2 regions of the Priestia sp. Y58 genome follow, and region 1 is predicted to be linked to the other one. Evidence: a T-box and tRNA genes for the amino acid it is inferred to sense, from the RefSeq annotation. Region 1 holds a T-box; the other holds one or more tRNA genes.
What was found. A T-box is a leader RNA that pairs with one kind of tRNA and senses whether it is charged. The one in region 1 lies ahead of trpS (tryptophan--tRNA ligase), so its partner is inferred to be a tRNA-Trp.
Positions count from the first base shown of each region.

Region 2: it has a tRNA-Trp gene. The T-box ahead of trpS (tryptophan--tRNA ligase) is inferred to sense a tRNA for this amino acid. The anticodon was not compared.

Region 1 covers NZ_JAKWFL010000005.1:333,141-341,134, forward strand. The annotation lists gene MMB68_RS17515 (peptide ABC transporter substrate-binding protein) at 1-405, opposite strand, end outside; T-box leader at 1,072-1,276, shown strand; gene trpS (tryptophan--tRNA ligase) at 1,356-2,342, shown strand; gene MMB68_RS17525 (YjbA family protein) at 2,372-3,121, opposite strand; gene opp4C (oligopeptide ABC transporter permease) at 3,422-4,336, opposite strand; gene opp4B (oligopeptide ABC transporter permease) at 4,348-5,313, opposite strand; gene opp4A (oligopeptide ABC transporter substrate-binding protein) at 5,335-7,074, opposite strand; gene MMB68_RS17545 (ABC transporter ATP-binding protein) at 7,118-7,994, opposite strand, start outside.
Region 2 covers NZ_JAKWFL010000003.1:383,379-391,372, reverse strand. The annotation lists gene MMB68_RS12050 (spore germination protein) at 1-250, shown strand, start outside; gene MMB68_RS12045 (Ger(x)C family spore germination protein) at 240-1,463, shown strand; gene MMB68_RS12040 (GerAB/ArcD/ProY family transporter) at 1,484-2,584, shown strand; gene MMB68_RS12035 (Na+/H+ antiporter NhaC family protein) at 2,783-4,183, opposite strand; tRNA gene MMB68_RS12030 (tRNA-Gly) at 4,398-4,469, opposite strand; tRNA gene MMB68_RS12025 (tRNA-Leu) at 4,489-4,570, opposite strand; tRNA gene MMB68_RS12020 (tRNA-Trp) at 4,597-4,670, opposite strand; gene MMB68_RS12015 (phospholipase D-like domain-containing protein) at 4,892-6,286, opposite strand; gene MMB68_RS12010 (hypothetical protein) at 6,596-6,865, opposite strand; gene MMB68_RS12005 (GerAB/ArcD/ProY family transporter) at 7,370-7,994, shown strand, end outside.

The DNA of each region.
Region 1 (7,994 bases):
ATCTAACGCCCATTTCCATGCATATTCGAAATCTTTTGCTGTTACAGGGTCACCATTTGACCATTTGGCATCGTCGCGAATCGTGAACGTATATTTAGTTTGATCATCGCTGACCTTCACATCTTTCGCCATTGCATTTTCAGGCTTTCCATCTTTACCGATACGAGTTAAACCTTCAAATGTTTGTAATAATACGTTTGATGACGTTGAATCATTAGCTAAGCCTGGGTTTAGTGAAAAAGGCTCAGTTTTAATGTTTACGCGAAGCTCTTGCTCTTTTTTCTTGTCGCCACCATCACTGCTAGCATTTTCACTGCCACCAGATTCCTTGTTAAACCCACATGCAGCTAAAAACAAGCTCATGACAAGCAGCAAACTGAAAAGAATCGACAACCTTTTCTTCATTGCGTGTTACCCCCTATTAAATTTTGTTTGTGTGGCAACCATATTTTTTTGATATGTACTAATTTCTTAATCCTCTTTCAATACAAAATAATCAGTTATTTTTTCACATAGTAGAGCATTAAAGACCTCACTGCAAAATTATTCTTCTACCCTATGAAACTGTCATCAATTGTTTACATGCTGTAAATCCAATGTATGCGCTTAATATGTAGAAGACTGATTCATTACAAAATTCGCTAATTGAAACAAAACATTGTCTATTTTGTGTTTTCTGAAAAATTAAGAAATTGTAATACCTTTGTAAAAAATATGTTTGTTACGCCTATTATAAATATTTTAAAAATTTATTGCAATACTATTATTTAATGGTATTTTTTTGTCATAAGGGAAAAAACCTTATCTTATAAGGATTGTGCCTACTTGTCTGACGTCTAAAATCTTTTTTGTAGTATAGGTATTACAATAGTATTACAAAGTTATTAGAAATACTAAATAAAAGATTTTTACCAAATCCTCCACCAAATTTTCATCAAGAAATGCTTTAATTAAAAGGTTCTTGTCTTTTTTTGCCGCAGAAAAATTCCAGTAAATTGTCTTATAAAACTTTTTAGCGATAAGATGTTTAAATTCCTGCTTTTTCGCGTTATAATAACGAATAACTATATAATTAAAGCTGTGAAAAAGAGTAGTATGCAGAATTTTCATTTTTAGAGAGTTTGTGGTTGGTGGGAACAAACATTGAAACCTGCAGAATGGACTTTGGAGCTTTCAAGTGCAAAGCTTGAACGTTGACCTCAACGTTACATGAATAAAGATAGTTCACAATTATGTGTGCTAATTAGGGTGGCAACGCGGTCCATTCGCCCCTAGCTTATGCTAGGAGCGGGTGGGCCTTTTTATGTTGTATCCGTAAATTAGCATCATATATGTGCAGATGAAAGGAAGATTTGATGAAAACAATTTTTTCAGGTATTCAACCAAGCGGTACAATCACTTTAGGTAACTACATTGGAGCGATGAAGCAATTTGTTGAACTTCAAAATGACTATAACTGTCATTTTTGTATTGTAGATCAGCATGCGATTACAACGCCTCAAGATCGTTTAGCACTTCGTAAAAATATTCGCAGCCTTGCTGCTCTGTATGTAGCGGTAGGAATTGATCCAGCAAAATCGACTTTATTTATTCAATCGGAAGTGCCTGCCCACACAGAAGCGGGATGGATGTTACAGTGCGTAGCGTATATCGGTGAACTTGAACGCATGACTCAGTTTAAAGATAAGTCCGCTGGAAAAGAAGCAGTATCAGCAGGATTACTAACTTATCCTCCATTAATGGCAGCTGATATTCTTTTATACAACACCGATTTGGTTCCAGTTGGTGAAGATCAAAAACAGCATTTAGAATTAACGCGTGACTTAGCTGAGCGCTTCAACAAAAAATACAATGATATCTTCACTATTCCTGAAGTACGTATTCCAAAAGTGGGCGCACGCGTCATGTCTCTTCAAGATCCTACGAAAAAAATGAGCAAGTCCGATCCAAACCAAAAAGCTTTCATTACTCTCTTGGATGACGCTAAAACAATTGAAAAGAAAATTAAAAGTGCCGTAACGGATTCAGAAGGTATTGTTCGCTACGATAAAGAAAATAAGCCAGGTATTTCAAACTTACTAAGTATTTATTCAATCCTAGCTAATAAATCGATCGAAGACATTGAAGCAATGTACGAAGGCAAAGGTTATGGGGACTTTAAAGCTGACACAGCTAAAGTAGTAGCGGAAGCACTCGCTCCAATTCAAGAAAGATATTATGAATTAGTTGATTCTAGCGAGCTAGATGATATTTTAGATCAAGGTGCCGATAAAGCAAATGCAACGGCTAATAAAATGCTTCGCAAAATGCGAAACGCAATGGGAATTGGCCGTAAACGTTAAAAAAAACGACTGCTATGCAGTCGTTTTTTTTAATTAACTTTTGGTTCTTGTTCAATTTCCCAAAGTTTTTCAAAGAAAGGTTGTCCTTTTACTAAGCGCTCGCATAATAATTTATGCTTCGGTGACCACCCTGACTTCGTTTCATCGTATAGCTGGCTCCATACGTCTTGAAACGACATCTCTTGAATGTCTTCGTACTTCGTTGGATTCCACTCCGTGTACCAGTAGCGGATTTGAGCTGTATTTTTTGTGGTATGTAGCTGATCAAGTGCCATAAATAACAGCTGTTTTAGCTGACGTTCTTTACGTGTTAGTCCTCTCATCGTTTCAGGAGACGGTGAAAGAATATGATGCTCTTTTTTATTTAGCTCGTCTTCACTGAACTTATATTCTAGCTCTTCTTGATCCGCAATCATCTCATAGACTAACTGTTCCTGTCTTGGAATTAAGCGGCTTTTTCGAATCGGAATATGATATCCCATCGTATCAATTGCTAAAATATTCGTTCCATCTGTAACGATAAAACAATATTCAACCTGCGTGCGTTCATGATTTTTCCGAATGTATGCTTTCTGATAGACATCTTGTAGTAGTTGTTGAGGTAGCTCGGAAAGATCATTTTCAATGTAATGAAATAAAAGCGGATTTACTTTTAATAACGGTGCTTGATCGAGCAGTTCTACACAATCGTCTTTTCTCCACTCATGGAAATGACACACATTATAACCGTTTTCTTCGCCTTCAAACCAATTAACCCATACATCATGAAGATATAGCATAATTTACCCCTCACTTACTATCTGTTTGTTATCCATCAGTATAGGCAGAGAAAGGAATTTTTATTCCAAATGATGTTATTTTTCTAAAAATTAATTGTAAAACACCTTCGTTTTTGGCTATTATTCAAATGCACTTATTTCGAAGCTCAGATATAACGCCAGTGCTAATGATTGCTAAAGGCTTCATGAGCTATATCTACCCCTATAAGCAGAAAAAAATCCGAGTTTCTTCTATAGTAATAGGTTTGTCAGGAGGTCTGACAAACCTAAAAAAATCTATCACACTTTTGTGATAGATTTTTAACGAAGAGATTTTGGATTCAAAGCATCTTTTAATCCTTCACCAATGAAGTTGATAGCTAGGATTGTAAATGTAATAGCTAAACCTGGCGGAACCCACATCCATGGCTTATTCTGCAGTACATCTGATTCCCTTGCTTCTGTCAGCATATTCCCCCAGCTTGGCGTATCAGCCGGCACGCCAAAACCGATAAAGCTAATCGCTGACTCAAACACAATAAGGATAGCCATCTGCAAACTGGCTTGAACCACAATCGTTGAAAACACATTTGGCAGCAAATGTTTAAAGATGATTTTAAACGGGCTGCACCCAATGGAAACAGCTGAAAGCACATATTCATTTTCTTTTTCAGCCAAGACTTTGCTTCGAACCAGCCGGGCTGTACTTCCCCAGCTTAGGAAACTAACAACTAGGATGAGGGTCCAAACGCCTGAGATCTTTCCAATTAGGATTGTATTTAACACTACAACAAAAACAATGAGCGGAAAGTTTAAGACAAAGTCTGTAAAACGCATTAAGAATTGGTCCACTTTGCCTCCGTAATAACCCGCAATCGAACCAATAAGAGTTCCGATTAAAATAACCAGTGTTGTACAAGCAACTCCAATCAGTAACGAAGTTCTTCCTCCATACAATGTACGTGCAAATACGTCTCGCCCATTAGTGTCCGTTCCAAACCAATGATCACTAGAAGGCGCTGCATTCATCGCCATATAGTCAATACGTGTAATATCTGCTTTTGTAAGCAGCGGTGCAAAAATGGCAAGAAGCGTAATCACAATCATGAAAGCTAAACTTATCATGGCTAGTTTATTTTTAACAAACTTCTTTCGCGCAATCGCCCATGGAGAAAGGTTTTTAGGAGCTTTGATATTCACTTCTGGCTGTACATCTTTTTTCGTTACAATTTCCATACTTTCTCCTCCTAATCCAAACGAATACGCGGATCTGCTACGCCGTATAACACATCTGCAAGTAAATTCCCAAGTAGCGTAAGTACTGAAAATAGCATCGTTAGTGACATCATTACAGAATAATCCCGGGTAGACACAGATTCTACAAATAACATTCCAATACCTGGGTACGTAAAAATTGTTTCTGTAATAATAGCTCCTCCAATTACTGTTACAAGGTCAAAACCTAAGAAGGTGATAAGAGGAATCATCGAATTGCGTAAGATATGAACATTATAAATTTTAGATTCTTTTGTCCCTTTTGCTCTGGCTGTGCGCACAAAATCTTTGCGACTGTTTTCAATAATATCATTACGTAAAAACTGCGTATATTGAGCAGTTGACATCAGCCCTAATATTAAAGCTGGGAGAATAACATGATGTATTCTACTTTGTATATATGCCCACGTTCCTTTTTCTAATCCAACTTCTACTGAACCGCTAAATGGAAACCAATCTAGCTGAAAAGAAAAGAAATAAATTCCTACAATTCCGGCAATGAACGATGGAACTGCTAATGCAAAATAGTTATACCCTGCAATTAGATTATCTCCTAAAGTATACGGTTTTTTCCCTGCATACATCCCCAGTATAAAAGCAAATACATAAGTAATAAATAATGAAGTTAGCGCTAAAAATATAGTATTAGGCATACGTTCTTTTATAATTTCAAGTGTCGGCAACTTATGTGTTGTTGATTTTCCAAGATCTCCTTGAAGCACCCCTTTAATCCAAGTCCAATACTGTACATAGATAGGATCATTATATCCAAGCTTATCACGCATCTCTTCGATATATTTTGGATCTGTCTTACTTGGGTCAATCATGCCCCCAAAAGGGTCCCCTGGCATCATTTTTGCCAGGGAAAAAACTACAAAGGAGATTAGAATCAACATAGGAATCATTCCTAAAATACGTCTTAATGAGTATTGTAGCATCGTTGATTCTCCTTCTTTTAATTATTCTGTCACTGACCACTTATGTGAATCTAGGATGATTGTGTCTGGATCCATCGTTACATTTTTCAGACGTTTATTAACTGCATAGATGTTAACATTTTCCCATAAAGGAAGGGCTGGGAGCTCTTCGTTAAATAACTTCTGCCACTTCACAGAAACATCTTTACGATATTTATCATCAAATGCCTTTTTACTTAACGAATCTTTAATCAGCTGATCAGATTCTTTATTAATCCAACGACCATGGTTCCACTCTGCATTTGATCCCCACGTAATACTTGGGTCTGGGTCATATCCTGTTCCCCATGAGCCAAAAAATGCATCTAACGATTTGTCATCGTTTTCTTTCATTTCATTGTATAAGTTAAATTCAATTAATGAACCCGATGCTAATTCAGTTTTCACACCAATATCATTCCATGCTTGAATAATGGCTTTTGCACGCCCCTCAAAGTTTGCTGGGCCAGCGTAATGTCCAAACGAGATCTTATATGGCTTACCATTTGGATCTTCAACAAATCCATCTCCATTCACATCTTTATAACCTGCTTCTGCTAATAATTTTTTAGCTTTTTCTGGGTTATATTTATACTGGTTTAAGTCTTTTGGATCTGCTGCTAACCAGAAAACAGACGGAATAACCGTATTTGAAACCGTTGCTTTATCATTCATGAACGCTTTAATCATAGCTGGTCGATTTAATGCATACATTAGCGCTTGACGCACTTTTTTATCTTTAAACTTATCATAATCGTCTACACTGATACCTTTGTCCTTATCTCTATGACCAAAACGAAGGCCTATATAAGAATAGATAGATGCTTTTCCTTCGAGAAGTTCAATGTTGTCCAATTTATTGATTTGTCCTAGATCTGCTGGGCGTACACTTAATACATCGATTTCATTTTTCTTTAAAGCTCCGGCCGCAACAGATGGATCAATAACCTTTACGACAACTTTATCCAAGTGAGGCTTCCCTTGCCAATAGTCATCATTACGCTCTAACTCCACGTACTCTCCTGATACTACTTTCTTTACTTTAAAAGGACCTACACCAATTGGCTCCTGACGAACTTTTTTCGATTCTTGAAGATCCTTCACAGCAATACCTTCATAATATTTCTTCGGCATTGGATATGCCCATAACGTGTCTAGGTTATTCACTCGAACGTCTTTAAACGTTACTTTAAACGTATGAGGATCAACAACTTCTACTCCAGAAATAGAGTCCGCTTTGCCATCGTGGTATTCTTGAGCACCTTTAATAATTTCTACATTAGCATAACGTGGTCCTGTGTAATCTTTATTTGCTATTGTTTCATACGTATACTTAAAGTCATCAGCTGTTAGCTCATCGCCATTATGCCATTTAACACCTTCTTTTAATTTAAAGGTATACGTTAATTTATCGTCACTAATTTTCCAAGTAGCTAAGTTCGGCTGAATTTTTATTTCTTTATCGTAATCATAAAGACCTTCATTAATGAACTGCAGAACGTTAGCGTCGTATTCACCTTGATAAAAACTAAAATCGAATACTCCTTCCGGCGCTCCATCAATCCCATACGTAATCGTTCCGCCATCTTTTGGCTTGTCTGTTTTTGCACCTTCAGTTTTTGTTTCTCCGCCTTCTTTATTACTAGAAGATGAAGAACTGCTTCCACCGCTGCATGCCGCTAGAAAAAGCGATAGCACAAGCAAAATGGAAACAAGTGATAAAAACGATTTCTTTTTCATCATGACGTTCCCCCTATTTAACTAATAATCTGTTCGTATGTAGCTTTTACGAGTTATATAAATGGCAAGCTACTTGATGGCCAAGTCTCACCTCCTTTAAGGCAGGTTTCGTTTGGCTGCACTCTGCCATTGCATGTATACAGCGAGGATGAAACGCACAGCCTTTTGGCGGATCAATTGGACTTGGCACATCTCCCTGTAAAATAATACGCTGTTTTTTCTTTCGTGGATCTGGTTCAGGTATAGCCGATACAAGCGCTTGCGTATAAGGGTGCAACGGCTCTGCGTACAGACTTTTCTTATCAGCAATTTCCACTAAACCGCCTAGGTACATAACACCGATACGGTCACTCATATGTTTAACAACACTCAAATCATGGGCGATAAATAAAAAGGTTAGGTCAAATTCTTGTTGAAGTTCTTTTAGAAGGTTTAAAACTTGTGATTGGACAGAAACGTCGAGTGCCGATACCGGTTCATCAGCAATAATAAGTTTTGGACGAAGTGCAAGTGCACGTGCAATTCCAATCCGCTGACGCTGTCCACCGGAAAATTCGTGAGGATATTTATAGTATGCATCTTCCGGTAACCCTACTTTTGTAAGTAGATTCATAACTTCTGATTTTAATTGATTGGTTGATTTTCCTGTAAAATTCCGAATTGGTTCAGAAATAACATCTCCAACCATTTGCATTGGATTGAGGGAAGCATAGGGATCTTGAAAAACCATTTGAAAATCTTGTCTAATTTTACGGAGAGAAGTTCCTTTTGCTTCTGTGATATCTTTACCATCGAAAATAATTTTTCCGCTAGTTGGTTCCAACAGTCTTAGAATCGTTCTTCCTGCCGTGGATTTTCCACAGCCAGATTCTCCTACTAGACCGAGCGTTTCTCCTTTTCGAATAGCAAAAGAAATACCGTCA
Region 2 (7,994 bases), on a different contig from region 1:
TTTAATGGGAGTTGGACATCTGTGCAGCTTACGTTCATTTGGTGTTCCTTATATGACGCCATTAGCACCGTTTATTCTTGCTAATAATGAAGATACATTGCTGCGGTTACCTTGGTGGACGATGAGAAGAAGACCTAAATTAATTAGTGATAACAAAGTTCGTCAAAGCAAACATCAAAAGCCTGAGCCTCCTTCTTCAAGAGGCATGATTAACCAGGAAATGGAAGAAGATGATCAAAATGAAACGTAAAAGTTTATTTTTACTGTTAATGACCATAATGATGGTATTGCTTACTAGCTGCTGGAGTAAAAAAGAGTTAACGGATCTTGCACTTGTATCGGCAATGGGCATTGATAAAACGAAAGATGGGCGGTATGAGCTTACCTTTCAAATTATTAACCCGGGAAATGTAGCTGGTTTACAAGGGGGCGGCGGTACCCAAAGTCCGCCTGTTACGATCTATTCTGCTTCCGGTGATAATTTAGTTGAAGCAAGCAGACGCGCTTCAGCTAGAATTTCCCGAAGACTTTATTATGCCCATACCAACTTAGTCGTGATCGGAGAAAAACTAGCGCGTGAAGAAGGAATTAACATTCTTATTGATTCTATTGACCGCGATCCTGAGTTTCGAATTACGACTTCCTTAGTAATAGCAAACCAGTCAAGTGCTGCTGATTTGGTAAAAGCACTAACGCCTGTCGATAAAATTCCAGCAAACAAAATTATGAAAACACTGGAGTTCACTCAAAGAAAATGGGGAGAAAATCTAAAGGTTTCCTTTCAAGAAGTGATGAGATCTCTCGAATCTCCCGGAGGAGAAGCACTAGTCTCGGGTTTTCGTTTAATTGGAAATCCTCAACAAGCAGAAAAATTAGATAACCTCCAGCAAAGCGCACCAGAAGCTACCCTTCGTGCTTCTGGCATTGCTGTTTTTAAAAATGGAAAGTTGATCGACTGGCTGTACAATAGTCCAGCCAGAGGCAGCGTTTGGATTCTTGATAAAATACAAGGAACCGATATTAATGTAGACTGGAAAGGAAAAAAAGAAGCGCTTGCCTATCAAACAGTTCGTCAAAAAACGGATGTATCTGTAAAAATGATCGAAGGAAAACCTTATGCGTCCGTTCACACTCGCGTAGAAGGTGATCTTGGAGAAGTGGAGGTCCCTGTTGATACACGTCAACCTGCTCTAATTAAAAAAATGGAAAAAGCTGCAGGTAAAGAAATAAAAAAAGAATTACAAATAGCTATTAAACAAGCTCAGACAGACAAAGTTGACATTTTTGGGTTTGGAGAAGCGCTGGAACGCACGCGCCCCAATCAGTGGGAGAAACTCAAAGCAGAATGGGATGATGTTTACTTTCCAAAATTGAATGTAGACGTTACAGTAGAAGCTTACATTCGCCGAACAGGTCTGCGCAATAAATCATTTCTTTCTAGCGTAAAAGAAAAACAACACTAAGATAAGGAGGTTCTGGCTATATGGAAAAAGCAAAAATTAGCGCCACTCAATTATTTATTCTCATGGTTTTATTTGAACTGGGAAGCGCCCTATTAGTCCCTCTTGCAATGGGAGCGAAACAAGATGCGTGGCTAGCTATTTTAATTGGAATGCTGTGCAGCTTTTTTTTCTTCTTAATCTATCATAAGCTCTATTCCTACTATCCGGACCTCCTGCCTACAGAGTATATGCAGAAAATTTTAGGTAAAGTACTGGGAACACTTCTTGCCTTCATATATATTGTGTATTTTTTATACGATGCATCGCGAGTTCTAAGAGATTTCGGAGAGATGCTTCTTACTTTTGCCTATCCCGATACCCCTTTATTTATTGCCAATGCTTTATTGATGCTGGTCATTATCTATATAACCCGAAAAGGAATTGAAGCAATAGCGAGGTCAGGAGAACTTCTGTTTATTTTTATGTATTTTCTGGCTATTGCAGGCTTCATCTTAATTATTAGCTCAGGATTAATTGATTTTAAGAACTTACAGCCGGTATTAAAAGAAGGAATACTCCCTGTTGCCAAAGTTGCTTTAACCGAAACGCTGTATTTTCCTTTCACAGAAGCTATTGTATTTACCATGCTTCTACCTTATTTAAGCAACCCCAAAAAAGCAAATGTCACCATGCTATGTGCAACGGGATTAAGCGGAATTAATCTAATTATTACGATGATCATTAACATTAGCGTACTTGGAGTTGATTTGACAACAAGATCTCAGTTCCCTCTTCTTAGTACTGTTCAAACGATCCAAGTAGCTGATTTTTTAGAGCGTCTAGATGTATTTTTTATGTTTGCTATGGTTATTGGGATTTATTTTAAAGTTAGCATCTTGTTTTATGCTTCTATAATAGGTACAGCTACTTTATTTAAAATTAAATCTCCTTCACGTCTAGCTTATCCTTTAGGCATCATTGTGTTATTTTTGTCGATTACAATCGCTAGTAATTTTCAAGAGCATCTTTATGAAGGATTACACGTAGCGAGATTTCTTTTACATATGCCTCTTTTTGCTATCGTACCTATGCTGCTTTTGATTATCGCCTTTTTGAAAAATAGGAAGAAGCAGCACAGATAGTATATCTCTAATAAATAGAAAAAATAGCTTTAAAATTATCGAGGTGATGTTCGTGTATATATGGTTTTATGATCATTTTGTTAATACCATCTTATTTCCGCTTACTTGTATCATGCTAGTGTGCGTATCATTAGGACTGTATGCATATTTTAAGCTGAAAAAAATAAAAAATTGATACTAGATGGCTATTTCTCTCATTCAAAACATGAAAGATACAATGAGATAAAAAGCAACTGTTATTCCTGCTGCAATTAAAGCTGGCTTTAATTTATATTTGGCATATTCAATAACAGATAAATCTAATATTTTGGCGATGGTATTCGTATCGTCGCTTAAAGGTGAAGAAAATGCTCCAAATGAACCGCTTGCAAATACTGCACCGATAATCAACGGCAAAGAAAGATCTGCAGAACTTGCAAGCGATACACCAAGCGGCATTAAAATCCCCCACGTCCCCCAAGCAGACCCGATAAAGTAAGAAATAGCAGCTCCAAACACAAACATAAAAGGAGTGACAAACATTTGGGGAATCCACTTAGAATGTACCGTCACGAAATTCGAAAAACCCAAGTCTTCTGTAACAGCGGATAATCCCCATACTACCGATAACAGCAGAATAACGGACATTAAATCATTGCCTCCTGTGATAAAACCATTAAGCAAATTCTGTAATGTAAAGCGCTGAAACAAGAAAAAAATGAAGGTAATTAACGTAGTCATAATTAAAGCTACTACCATCGCTTCTAGCACGTCTGCTTTAATAAATGCTTCAAAAAAGGTGTGACTCTTGTGATGTCCACTCCACCATGTTAAAAGTAAGGTAAGTGAAATCACAATAAGTAAAGGTAGTAACAGATTCCAAGGCTTAGAAGGCAAATCCTTCGATACGCAAGGATGACAATCATGCCAATCTTTTTCGTCTTCTTCCTCGAGCTTCATAGGAGCCGTAGATGTTGAATGATGAAAAAAGCTGAAATAAATCCCTACTAAAATAATCACAATCGAAAAGAAGTTATAAGGAATGCTTTGAATAAACAAAGAATAAGCGTCTTGTTTTATGCCTTGATGATCAATCGCCATTTGAATGATTGAGACCATATATCCTACAAATGCCGTTGCCACAGGAATTAAGACGATAACAGGAGTAGCAGTTGTTTCAATAACAAATCCTAGCTCTGCTGTCGTCATTTTCACTTTTTTCAGCAGTGCTCTCATGATGGGCGCGATCGTAACAAAACGAAATGTGGGAGCACTGAATGTTCCAATGGTTGAAACATAGGTTAAAATGAGGGCCTTTTTTCTTGTATCAATTCTTTCAGCAGCTGTTTCCACAAAACCTTTAACTCCTCCAGCCATCTTAATCATTCCGATAAGCCCTGAAAACGCGTATAAAAAGACGACGATTTCTATATTACTTTTATTTCTAAGAGCTTGTACAACGTAGTAAAGTAGCTTTTCAACACCTCCGATAATCGAATGATCAATCAAATAAGCGCCTACTAATAATCCTAAAAACAATCCTGGCAGCACTTGTTTCGTGAAAATAGCTATGGGAATAACAATTAAAAACGGTATAATTGAAAACCAACTAGATTCCATAGGACTCTCCCCTATCTTAAAAACCATATTAGATGTCTTCACGTATCGTTCATTAGCTTTTAATGTAACCCCAATATTGTGTGTATATTCACGAAAACAACACGTATAAGCAGTACTGTTTTAATAAAATATTTCTGATTACAAACAGCCCACTAAAACTCTTTATTTCTACAACAAAAAAGCAGTTTGCACATGCAAACTGCTTTTGAAAAGAAGCGGAAGACGAGGTTCGAACTCGCGACCCCCACCTTGGCAAGGTGGTGTTCTACCACTGAACTACTTCCGCGCATATATGAAAGTAAAGATGCGGGTGAAGGGACTTGAACCCCCACGTCATAAGACACTAGATCCTAAGTCTAGCGCGTCTGCCAATTCCGCCACACCCGCGTGTGAATTAAAAGATAACTCCAAAATGGCAGGGGCAGTAGGAATCGAACCCACACTGACGGTTTTGGAGACCGTAGTTCTACCTTTAAACTATGCCCCTAGAAATGATTTCTTCAAAAGAACCTCGTTTATTAACGACGCTATATTATAGTAAAACATATATGTAATTTCGTCAATAGGTCTTTTGATGAATCATAACTAGTACTAGCGGCTTCAAAAAAACTGTGAGGCATATCACAGCTTTTTACACATTCCCTTCCCCAGCTGCAGTCTTTTTTAATCTCCGCTATTTGTTTTTAGAGACTCTGCTGTAACACAGTACTATACAAAATGTCTCCAAAATCTTGTAAGAACCGAAAGAATATGTAGAATTGCAGATTTTACAGGAGGCACGTTTTTTTGAGAATCCGTATTAAAATCCACAGGTTCTCCCTCATTTCCTACAAGCATACTGTGAGAAATTTTGGTTTCAATAGCTCCTGTTAACTCGGCTGCAAATTCTTCACTATCTATCATAACCATGGATTCAGTGTTTAAAAATGCAGAACGTGAATCTAAGTTAAAAGAACCAACTGCACTTAAACGCTGATCATAAACAATAGATTTCCCGTGAATTGAATAAGGCTTTTGATATTCATAAAGCTTCGAACCAGCTTTTATAACGCGATTCTTTACTCCCAAGTATGCAGAAAAAGCCATAGCATTTGGAGTCGATGTAATAGAATTAGTTAAAATAATTCTTTGTACTTTGGGTTTTACCCGCTTATCTATATACTGTTCCATCTCTTTTGTTGGTACGATATAAGGACTTTGAACGACAATGGATTTTTCAGCTTGTTGGGAAAGCTTAATAAATGTTTTCCATATAAAAGGGCTTTTATTAATTCTTTGAATAGGATTTGTAATAAAAGAAACCTTTCTTGTAGGCATCGTTGATTCTCTCCATATAATATAAGGATGGACAAAAGGTTCGTTTGCTTTTTTGGCCTCTTCGTATTGATCTATCAACAATTTTTTTCCTGAAAGACCGCGAAATTGTTTAGTTTTCTTGAGCTTTGGAAAAGCTTTGCGTGTATACGGATGATTCCATAATTTCTTTATATACTTCTCCATTGAGAGAATAACACTATGACTTTCTTGCTTTGTGTTATAAATCAGCACATCACGGTCATAGACAAAATTTTTATCTGGTTGACTGGCCAAGTATTTATCTCCAATGTTTCGTCCTCCAATAATACCTAATTGGCCATCGACTACTATTATTTTATCGTGAAGACGATTATGCCATGTCCAAGGTTTAAAAATAGTAAAGGGCTCATAGTACTTTAATTCAATATTATTGTGGAAAGCTAGAGCATAAAGAACATTTTTTCTCTTACCTTTTAACCCATGAGAGATCCCATCTAACAGCACGCGAATACGTATACCTCGATCCGCAGCTTCGAATAAAGCGCCCATAAGTAAATCCGAAGAACGACCTTTACCGATGGAAAAATACGCAATATCGATTGTATGCCTCGCTTCTTGAATCATCTGCATCCGAACAAGCCCTGAAAAATAACCATTTTCCAAAAGCATAACTCGGTCTGTGGATTCTTTCTTCCCGTAAAAATTCTCAGTATTCATTACTTTTAAGTCTTTTCCCTTGTGCAAAGGGACATAAAACAGTACCACTGCAGTTACGAATACATATATGAAGTACAATACGACAATCATTATTAGTATGTTTATTAGCATGTTTCCTGTCACAATCCCTTTCCATTCTTATCGTTCTGTTTTTATTAGGATTCTTACTTTTTTAACTTCTATACCTTTTAAAATAAGAATGGAATGATGGATTATTTGTTACACTACTGTTGATTTCCGTGCAAGTCTTCGCCTTTCCTTCCATACAACAGCTAGAAGCAATTATATACACGAAACCTACGTTCACACTACCAGTAAAAAAAGCAGAAGTTCATTATCTTCTGCTTTTACAATTTATACTCACTATTGTGAACCTGCCTAAGTAAAACAGCGGCTCTTTTATTGATTAAGGTCGTTCTCCATATCTTTTATATCTTGCTGAAACTCTGTTAAACGCTGACGCTGTGTTTCAGAAGCATTTTCAAGCGCGTTTTCAATTTGCTGAGAGGCTTCATTCACTTCACCTATCGCTTGCTTCGCTTCATGTCCATACGATGCATCATTTTTAGCTTCATTTGCCTGTTCATATGCATCTACTGCTTCTTTATGCCCCTGCTGTGCTGCTTGAAACGATTGTTGTTTATCTTTGTTATATGGGAATTTTTTCATCATAGTGCTCCTTTCCATTTGTTTACTCTATAGTGTGGCATTTTTCCACTTATTCATACGACGTTTCAATAGGTTGAAGCTGCGTAAATATTCCGCGTAACGAATTCCTTTATTATTTAAGAGCGTCCAATGATATCTTTTATCCCTTGAAATACTTTCTATATTTTACATAAATGTATAATCACTTTCTTTAGCGGACATCATACGAGTAGCTTATTTGAACGTCAAAATATATTGGGGTTGACTGCATGCACTTGTTTCTTTCCTTTTTGATCATTTGTGCAGGGATTATATGGATGGAAATAAAAAGATTACCTCAACACTCTCATAAAAAGGAACGGAAAATTTTTATTGTATTCATGACAATCAGTATCATGATCGCTCTTGCAAAAATCTTTCGGCTGCCTCTACCGAACCCTTCTGATTGGGTAGAAGCAATGTTTCAACCTTTAAGTCACTTATTATTCCGTTGGATCACTTAATTAGTGTATATGGCAAAAGGATGTGCTCATTTTGCTTAATGAAATCAATATTTCGGCTACGCAATTTCGCAAGCTAGTAACTTTATATAGCATCGGAAGCACAATTATTGTTGTGCCTGCCGCTATTACGGCTGATGCTCATCAAGATGCCTGGATTGCAGCACTTTTCGGTGTAGCATCAGGAATTGGCTTAGTTTTGCTTTTTACCTCGCTAGGAAAAATGTTTCCAACGCTTACGCTGATGGAAATGAACGAAAAAATTTTAGGCAAACTGCTTGGAAAGATTGTTTCTGCTGTTTTTGTATTATCCAATTTATTTATCAGCAGTCAAGTTCTTTACTATGTAGGAAATTTTCTCACTACACAAATTCTTCCCTACACGCCGCTTACAGCCATCCACATTGCATTTATGGGTGTGGTCATCGTAGGAGTACGCCTAGGAATAGAGGTTATTGCACGAAGTGCCGAGATTTTATTCCCTTGGTTTGTCGGATTATTCGGACTTCTCATTTTATCTATGATCCCTCAAATTAAAATAGAGCATATTCAGCCTGTGTTCGAAATCCATCCAAAAGCTTTTATTCGGGCTGTTTTAACGTTTTTAAGCATGAGTTCTTTGACTTATACGATTTTGCTTATGATTTTTC